Regions from separate parts of the Teichococcus aerofrigidensis genome, predicted to be linked through region 2. Evidence: predicted binding sites of a transcription regulator. Region 2 holds the regulator's gene; each other region holds the start of a gene.
The links. The regulator LexA, encoded in region 2, represses DNA repair genes until DNA is damaged. The targets are predictions, from matches to a motif close to TGTTCTANNTANGTTC.
Positions count from the first base shown of each region.

Region 1: parC (DNA topoisomerase IV subunit A) is a predicted target of LexA. The motif match lies at 1,449-1,464, and genes of this name have one in related genera.
Region 3: ACVMLK_RS00220 (DUF6634 family protein) is a predicted target of LexA. The motif match lies at 1,145-1,160, and genes of this name have one in related genera.
Region 4: recA (recombinase RecA) is a predicted target of LexA. The motif match lies at 1,437-1,452, and genes of this name have one in related genera.

Region 1 is NZ_JBSXMU010000048.1:17,737-19,934, reverse strand. It holds gene parC (DNA topoisomerase IV subunit A) at 1-1,369, opposite strand, end outside; gene ACVMLK_RS11870 (Nramp family divalent metal transporter) at 1,633-2,198, shown strand, end outside.
Region 2 is NZ_JBSXMU010000006.1:28,281-30,478, forward strand. It holds gene ACVMLK_RS02985 (molybdopterin molybdotransferase MoeA) at 1-306, shown strand, start outside; gene lexA (transcriptional repressor LexA) at 457-1,206, shown strand; gene ACVMLK_RS02995 (ComEC/Rec2 family competence protein) at 1,163-2,198, opposite strand, start outside.
Region 3 is NZ_JBSXMU010000001.1:42,839-45,036, reverse strand. It holds gene ACVMLK_RS00225 (hypothetical protein) at 1-652, shown strand, start outside; gene ACVMLK_RS00220 (DUF6634 family protein) at 1,351-1,722, shown strand; gene ACVMLK_RS00215 (hypothetical protein) at 1,766-1,888, opposite strand; gene ACVMLK_RS00210 (AAA family ATPase) at 1,991-2,198, shown strand, end outside.
Region 4 is NZ_JBSXMU010000070.1:16,632-18,829, reverse strand. It holds partial or broken gene ACVMLK_RS14375 (AsmA family protein) at 1-149, shown strand, start outside; gene recA (recombinase RecA) at 219-1,259, opposite strand; gene ACVMLK_RS14365 (ATP-binding protein) at 1,478-2,198, opposite strand, start outside.

The DNA.
Region 1 (2,198 bases), on a different contig from region 2:
ACTTCTGCTCGGCGGTGAGCTTCTTGTGCTCCTTGCGGATCTCCATCTCCTCCAGCTTGCGCAGGCTGCGCAGCCGCATGTTGAGGATCGCCTCGGCCTGCACGTCGGTCAGGCCGAAGGTCGAGATCAGCACCGGCTTCGGATGGTCCTCCTCACGGATGATGCGGATCACCTCATCGAGGTTCAGATAGGCGATGAGGTAGCCGTCGAGGATCTCCAGCCGGCGGGCGATGGCGTCCAGCCGGTGCTGGCTGCGCCGCACCAGCACCTCGTGCCGGTGGTCGAGCCAGCAGCGCAGCACCTCGCGCAGGCCCATGACGCGCGGTGTGCGGCTCGCATCCAGCACGTTCATGTTGAGCGAGACGCGGGATTCCAGCGGCGTCGCGCGGAACAGCGTCTCCATCAGCACGGCGGGATCGGCCGCGCGGCTCTTGGGCTCCAGCACGATGCGGACGATATCAGTGCTCTCGTCGCGGATGTCGCCGAGCAGGGGGAGCTTCTTCTCCTCCATAAGCTGCGCGATCTGCTCGATCAGCCGCGACTTCGCCACCTGGTAGGGGATCTCGCTGACGACGATCTGCCAGGCGCCGTTCCTCAGCGCCTCGCGCTCCCAGCGGGCACGGACGCGGAAGCCGCCGCGGCCGGTGGCATAGGCCTCGCGCACCGCCTCGGCGCTCTCGACCAGCACGCCGCCGGTGGGAAAATCCGGGCCCGGCATGTGCCGCAGCAGCTCGTCCACCCCGGCCGCCGGATCGGCGATCAGCGCCAGCGCGGCGGCGCAGAGCTCGCCCGCATTGTGCGGCGGGATCGAGGTCGCCATGCCGACGGCGATGCCATTGGCGCCATTGGCCAGCAGGTTGGGGAAGGCGGCGGGCAGCACGACCGGCTCCCGCTCCTCGCCGTCATAGGTGGCGCGGAAGTCGACCGCGTTCTCCTCGATGCCCTCCAGCATGGCGCTGGCGATGGCGGTGAGGCGGGCCTCGGTGTAGCGCATGGCCGCGGCGTTATCGCCGTCGATATTGCCGAAATTCCCCTGGCCCTCGACCAGCGGGTAGCGGGCCGCGAATTCCTGCGCCAGCCGGACCATGGCGTCGTAGATCGCGGCGTCGCCATGCGGGTGGTACTTGCCCATGACGTCGCCGACGATGCGGGCGCATTTCTTGAAGCCCGCCGCGGGGTCCAGCTTCAATTGGTGCATGGCCCAGAGCAGCCTGCGGTGCACCGGCTTCAGCCCGTCCCGCACATCCGGCAGGGAGCGCGCCGTGATGGTGGACATGGCATAGGCCAGGTAGCGCTCGGAGAGGGCGGCGGAGAGGTTGGTGGGCCGGACGTCGCCGCCTTCGGGCAAGGTGTTCAGGTCGTCGGGCATGGGCAATCCTCCGGGCGGTCGCGGCCGCCCCGGGCTAGCGCAGTGCGCGGTCTGGCGGAAGGGGCGAATGGCCGGAACAGAACATAAGCCGAACATATGCCGGCCACCAGACGCGATCCTCCTCGCCGCCCGCCGCTCACAAACACGAGAGCGAGGGTTCGGGTGGGGCTGACCGGTGGCGTGCTTCCGGCCATAGGGAAGAAGAGGGGCCCAAGACCACGAACAGGCCGCCCCTCGTCTGAATGATCCGGGAGGATGCGCCTTTGAATGCCGACAACCCCGTAGCCACCCCTCGCGACCGGGTGGATGCCGAGGACCCCTATTGCCTGACACCCGAAGGCATTCGTGAACCACCGGTCGGCTGGAAGCACTCGCTGCGGCATCTCGGCCCCGGCCTGATCCTGAGTGCCTCCATCGTCGGATCGGGCGAGCTGATCGTCACCACCACGCTCGGCGCCACGGTCGGTTTCGCGCTGCTCTGGATGGTGATCTTCTCCACCTTCGTGAAGGTGGCGGTGCAGATCGAGCTGGCGCGCTGGACCATCTCCACCGGCCAGCCGGCGCTGACGGGCTACAACAAGGTCGGCCCGCATCTCGGGAAGCTGAGCTGGATCAATCTGCTCTGGGCGCTCATGGCGCTGTCCAAGGTCCTGCAGATGGGCGGCGTGGTCGGCGGCGTGGCGCTGGCGATGAGCATCATGCTGCCGATCGGCGGCGATCCGATGAGCGGGACGTCCCTCGGCCTCTGGACGGTGATCATCGTCCTCGGCAGCATCGCGCTGCTCTATTCCAGCAAGTACAGCCGCATCGAGCACGGCGCCGGGCTGCT
Region 2 (2,198 bases):
GCGCTGCTGTTCCTGTGGCCGGCGACGATGGTCCTGTCCGGCCTGCCGGCGGCCGCCCCTCCCTTCCGGATGGCCATGCTGGCGGACGATCTTCCCGCGAATGACCGGCGCGAGGACTATATGCGCGCGGATCTGTCCCGCGACGGGGAAGGCCGGTTGATCGCGCGGGCGGCATCGCGGCAGGACAGTTCCATGCTGCGAACCCTCTCCGCCTCCGGCGGCCTGCTGCGGCGCCCGCCGCATGCGCCGGCCCTGCAAGCCGGCGCGATGGTCGAGGTGCTGGTGCTGGACGAGTTCGGGATCTGAGCCGGGCAACTGCGCGGCTCCTTCAGAAATTCAGCCAAGCCTCGGATTTCAGGGCATTTGCCCGTTGACCGCGAATGCGGAACTTTCGTAGAACATCGTGGACGGTCGCGCTTTGTTCGCTGCCGCCTCACTGGTTCCGGGAGCCGCCCTATGCTGACGCGCAAGCAGCACGAGTTGCTGATGTTCATCGACCGGCATCTCCGGGACACCGGTTTCTCTCCCTCCTTCGAGGAGATGAAGGAGGCCCTCAAGCTGCGCTCCAAGTCGGGGATCCACCGCCTGATCACGGCCCTGGAGGAACGTGGCTTCCTGCGGCGGCGCGCCCACCGCGCGCGTGCCCTTGAGGTCATTCGCCTTCCCGAGAGCGCGATGGCCGGACCGCGCATGGCGGCCGAACCCGCTGCGGCGCGGGCGGAGGCGCCGCGCCCGGCCTTCTCGCCCCCGGCCTTCTCACCCAATGTTATCCGCGGCAATTTCGCTTCCAATCTGCCCGGCGTCCCGCGCGCCCCTGACGCGGCCGCGGTGCACCTGCCGCTCTATGGCCGCATCGCCGCCGGCCAGCCGATCGAGGCCCTGCGCGACCAGGGGACCAGTGTCGAGGTGCCTACCGCCCTGCTCGGGAACGGCGAGCACTATGCTCTGGAGGTCGCTGGCGATTCGATGGAGGGGGCCGGCATCCTGGATGGCGACACGGTCATCATCCGCCGTGACGAGACGGCCGATACTGGATCCATCGTGGTGGCCCTGGTCGACGACGCCGAGGTGACGTTGAAGCGCCTCCGGCGCAAGGGCAACTCGATCGCGCTCGAAGCCGCCAATCCGCGCTACGAGACCCGTATCTTCGGACCCGACCGGGTCAAGGTCCAGGGGCGCCTGATCGGTCTGCTTCGGCGCTACTGACGCCCAGGGGCTTGTTCTCCTGGCGCCGTTCCCCGGCCGGGCGCGGCGGCCGGGGAACCCAGGGGCGGTCGCCGCGCCATTCACGGTCCGAGAGGATGCGCGCTCCACCAGGCTCCAGCCAGATGGCGTGCGATCCGTCGCGCCAGACACTGAAGCGGTCGACGACCGGAATGCCCTCGCAGCGGCCTCGGATGGGCTCGGGGGAGATCAGTACGGCCGCCTCCTGGCCGCAAGCCGGAGCGGCTGTCACCGGCGGCGCCGTCTCGCCACGGCGGGTCCGGGCCGGCTTCAGCAGCAACGCCGCCCTGCTTCCTTCCCGCGGCTGAAACCGGCAGATCAGGCCGGCGCATGGCAGGAGCGCGTCATCACCGGCGGTTTTGTCGGAATAGGGCTCGGCTTCGTCCTCTCCCCAGCCTCGAAGCCAGCTGTCACGGATGAAATTCGACGCCCCGCTGGCACGGTGGAGGACGACGGCTCCATCGGTACGAAAGGCGATGAGGCGGGCATCGGCGGAAACCAGCACGTCCGGCGGCGCGGTCCAAAAGGAAGCGCACAGGCCGGTGGCGATCAGCGGAAGGCCAAGGCAGCGCCAGCGGCTCCGCCACAGGCACAACCAGATCATGCCGAAACTCGTCAGGGCCAGGGCCCAGGCCGGCATGGGGCGGGCCAGGAGAGCCGCGCCCGGCCAGCTGGCGACCGTGCGCGCGACCCACAGCACGACCTCCACGCCCCATCCCATCACCGCCAGCGGCCAGCTTTCGAGATGCAGCGGCATCAGCGCGGCCGCGGCCAGGGCGGCGGGCATGATGAGAAAGGAGGTCACCGGCACGGCGAGCATGTTGGCGACGACGCCATAGAGCTGGATGCGGCCGAAATGGAACAGGCCGAAGGGCAGCGTGGCCAGCGTCGCCAGAACCGAGGTCAGCACCGAGCCCATGAGAATCAGAAGGGGTCGTCGCCACCATTCGGCGCTGCGTCGCCAGCGGGTCATC
Region 3 (2,198 bases), on a different contig from region 2:
CGCCGGGGGTTCCATTCACCCCAAGGTCTTGTCGGCGCTCAAGGACGATCTCCTGGATACGCTGCGCCATCACGACAGCGAGGTGCACCGCTCGAAGGAGCAGCTCTGGTCGCTTTTGGTGATGGCGTGCATCGAGGTTCCCGGTCTCATCGAGGCAAAGGAAGCCCAATCCCTGCTCCGGTCGGCAGATCCGGAGGCACGCCGCCACGCCGCGTTCCAGTTGTACCGCATGATGCCGGATGACGCGGCGAAGGCAGCGGCTTTCTGGGAAGCCCGACTTGGCCCCTGGATCGACGAAGCCTGGCCCAAGGATGTCGGCCTGCGCGACGCGGGCAGTTCCGAAAACCTTGCACTGGCGGCAGCCGCTAGCGGGGAGGCTTTCCCGCTGGCCGTGGACCTGATCGCGGGCACGGTGGTCCGGTGCAACCAGCACTTCCGCCTTGTCCACAACTTGGCCGAGAACGACCTCCCCGAGCGGTTCCCAAATGACGTTCTGAAGCTACTCGACGCGATTACAGATGGCTTGGGGAACTCCTGGGATGGGCTGGGGCTACGCCGCCTGCTGAGACGCGTCTTGGACGCCAATCCGGATCTGAGCACGGATCCCCGGTACACTCAGCTGGACGCGAACCTGCGCCGACAGGGTGGTTGAGGCGGCACCCTGCGGCGACGCCATGAGAAGGCCATGTGGCAGCCCATGTGCAACCTTGCTGCCCACAGGCGCGGGGCGCCACCGGATCGGAGTTTTGCCGCACCGCGGTTTTCGCTGGATGAGCCGCTGTTCACGATCCGCGGAGCGACATGCCGCATCCGAATGACGATGGGCGCCCAGGTACATGCCTTTTGGTGCCGTTTTGAGAGTCTGCGCCCCGGCCGGTGGTCGGCGCACAGTCTCTGGAATGGCGTACTCGGCGCCCACTGCTAGGCATCTGATCCTACGAGATTTCGGGCATGGCCGTCGGTAGCCAGCGACACCGAACGCGTCGTGTCGGCCCGCGACGCCATGAATGTTGCAAGGAAAACCACAAGGATTCAGGGCGATAGATCGGCTTGCGGGAGGGATTGTCACCCGGTCTCAAGGCAGCTGGTGATGCCTCCTTTGCTGGCAAATCACACCGACGCATGCCTATTGCGCCGGGCGAGATGTTCCGCTTTTGTTCTGGGTATGACGACCGCCCTTCCCTTCCCTGAGGCGACTGAACCGGGTCCCCCTGGCCCGGCGGGGTACGTCGGCGGGCGCGAAAACGGGCACTGGGTCGTCATCCCCGCGCCCGCATAGGGCGCCCGGCGGCCCCTCCCGCGGGCCGCCACCAACACACCGACAACCACCCATCAGAGACAGGAGGCACCATGCTCATCATCGGTGAACGAGGAACCGTGCGCGGCGACGTCGAGGCGGAAGCCAGCAGGCTGGAGGCACTGGCGGCGGACCTGCGGCGGCTCGCGGCGGCCGGGATGCCGTCGGCGGCGGAGCTGTCGGAGGCGCCGCTGCTGGAGGGATGGGCCGTGACCTCGCGCCCGGTCATGTGCCTTGTCGGCGCCGTCACCGGCCATCCGCTGCTGGACGGCCCCTACTGCCGGACCTCAGACCTTTGGGCCTTCGCGCCGACCGTGGGCTGGGCGCGAACGTTGAACCGCCTCTATCGCCTCGGCGCCCCGCGCGCGCCCATGCCGGTCGTGCCGCCGCCCGCCGACCGGACCTGCTCCCTGGGCCTGCGGTGACACCATGCCAAACCCCATCCCCAGCACCTCCGCATCCGCCCCCTCACCTGCCCTGCCGCCCGGCAGCATGGGTGGCGCCGCCGCCCTGACCGGCGACGCGCTGGACCTCGCTATCGAAGGGCTGGCCGAAGCCGTCGAGGAGGAGATCGGCCACGAGCCGTTCCACCTCGGTCCCGTTCCGCCGCAGGCGCGGAAGCCAACGCCCCCGCCCGTCCACCAGCCATCGCGCGTGCGCCTGGAAGACCCTGCCGAGGCCGCAGCCCACGCCATGCTCCGGCGCCTGCTCGAGGCCGATCCGACCCTGCACGGCAGGGCGCGGGAGCCGGGCGCGGTCCTCGTGGTCGAGGTGCCGGACGCCGAGTGGGTCGTCCCCGTCGCCGAGACCTGGCGCATGCTGATCCAGGGCACGGACGAGGTACCGTTCGACGGCGACGACGCCCAGGACCGGCCATACCGGCGGATCAGCAAGATTGAGC
Region 4 (2,198 bases), on a different contig from region 2:
CCGGAAGCCTGCCGGATTGCGCGCAGCAGCTGAGCGTGGCCCGGGGTGGCCATTCCGGCCCGGTACCGGCCGAATCCCCCGCGCCGTCAGGCGGCCGCCCGCGCGCCCCCGGGCCAGTCGACATTCTGCGCGGCCTGCTGGGCCGCTGACATGGCAAGGGGCCCCACGGGGCCCCTTATCAGACTCGCGCCACTGCGTGAGGCAGCGCCGCTTCCGCCCTACTCGGCGGCCGCGGCGTCCCCCTCCTCCTCGGGCCCCGCCAGCATGCTGTTGGCGACGACGCCAGCCTGCGCGCGGATGCGCTGCTCGATGCTCTCGGCCATGGCCGGATTGTCGCGCAGGAACTGCTTGGCGTTCTCCCGCCCCTGACCGATGCGCTGGCTGTCGCAGCTGAACCAGGCACCGGACTTCTCGACCACGCCCGCCTTGACGCCGAGGTCCAGCAGCTCGCCGACCTTGGACACGCCCTCGCCATACATGATGTCGAACTCGACCTGCCGGAACGGCGGCGCCATCTTGTTCTTCACCACCTTCACGCGGGTCTGGTTGCCGGTGACTTCCTCGCGGTCCTTGATCTGGCCGATGCGGCGGATCTCGAGCCGGCAGGAGGCATAGAACTTCAACGCGTTGCCGCCCGTCGTCGTCTCGGGGTTGCCGAACATGACGCCGATCTTGAGGCGGATCTGGTTCAGGAAGATCAGCAGCGTGTTGGAGCGAGAGACCGAGCCGGTCAGCTTGCGCAGCGCCTGGCTCATCAGCCGGGCGTGCAGGCCGACATGGCTGTCGCCCATCTCGCCTTCCAGCTCGGCGCGCGGCACCAGAGCGGCGACGGAATCGACCACCAGCACATCGACCGCGCCGGAACGCACCAGCGTGTCGGCAATCTCCAGCGCCTGCTCGCCCGCATCGGGCTGGCTGATCAGCAGGTTGTCCACATCGACACCGAGCTTGCGGGCATAGCCCGGGTCCAGCGCGTGCTCGGCATCAAGGAAGGCACAGGTGCCGCCGCGCTTCTGCGCCTCGGCGATGGCGTGCAGCGCCAGCGTCGTCTTGCCCGAGCTTTCCGGCCCGTAGATCTCGACGATGCGTCCCTTGGGCAGGCCGCCGATGCCCAGCGCCAGATCGAGGCCGAGCGAGCCGGTCGGGACGACCTCGATCTCGTCCGACTGCTGCTTGGCCCCCATGCGCATGATCGAGCCCTTGCCGAAGGCCCGTTCAATCTGGCTGAGCGCGGCATCGAGCGCCTTGTTCTTGTCCATTCTGGAACCCCTTCGCCAAGCGGCTGTCTATATGGATCGGAGACACTGACCGGTTCAGTGCTTATCCCGGCGCGATGCATTCGATAAGGCAGGGCCAGGATATCATTTTCCTGTGACGTCAGTGAACCCAGAGAGCTATTCAATCCCAGGTTTAATTCTCTGCCGCCCCAGATTTCGAGTTCCCTATATGTTCGCTTCTGCCTCGTTCCGCAAGAGGATCAGCGTGGAAGCAGGGCCTTCACCGCCTCCACGAGCTGGGCCGGCGCATAAGGTTTGGCCAGGAAGCGAAGACCCTCGCCCTCCACGCCCGTCTCGACCATGGACGGCGCATAGCCACTGGTCAGCAGGACCGGCAGGGCCGGGAAGCGATGCCGCAGCCAGCCGCAGAGCGCCAGGCCGTCCATGCCGGGCATGATGACATCGGATACCAGGGCGCGAGGCGCGAGCCCGGCTTCCACCAGCTCCAGCGCCGCCTCGGCATCCTGCGCCGCGACCACCTCCCAGCCCGCGCGGCGGAGGCTGCGCTCCGCGAGCTGCCGCAGCAGCCCCTCATCCTCGACCAGCAGCAAGGGTGCCGCTGTTCCGCCCGCCGCCATCAGGGGGGATGGCACCGGGCCTTCCGCCGCACCATCGGCAACGGCCTGGGGCGCGGCCTCCTCGACGCGGGGCAGCAGGATGCGGAAGCAGGTCCCCTCTCCTGGCCGGCTGCTCACAGTCAGGTAGCCGCCCGACTGGCGGACGATGCCATGCACGGTGGCGAGACCCATGCCGGTTCCGCCCTGCTGGGCACGGCTGGTGAAGAAGGGTTCGAAGATGCGCGGCAGGATCTCCGGCGGAATGCCCAGACCGGAGTCGCTGACCTCCAGCACGGTCCATCGTCCGGCCGGCACCGGTTCCGGCATCGCCGGCAAGGCCTGCAGCAGCAGTTGCCGGCCGGTG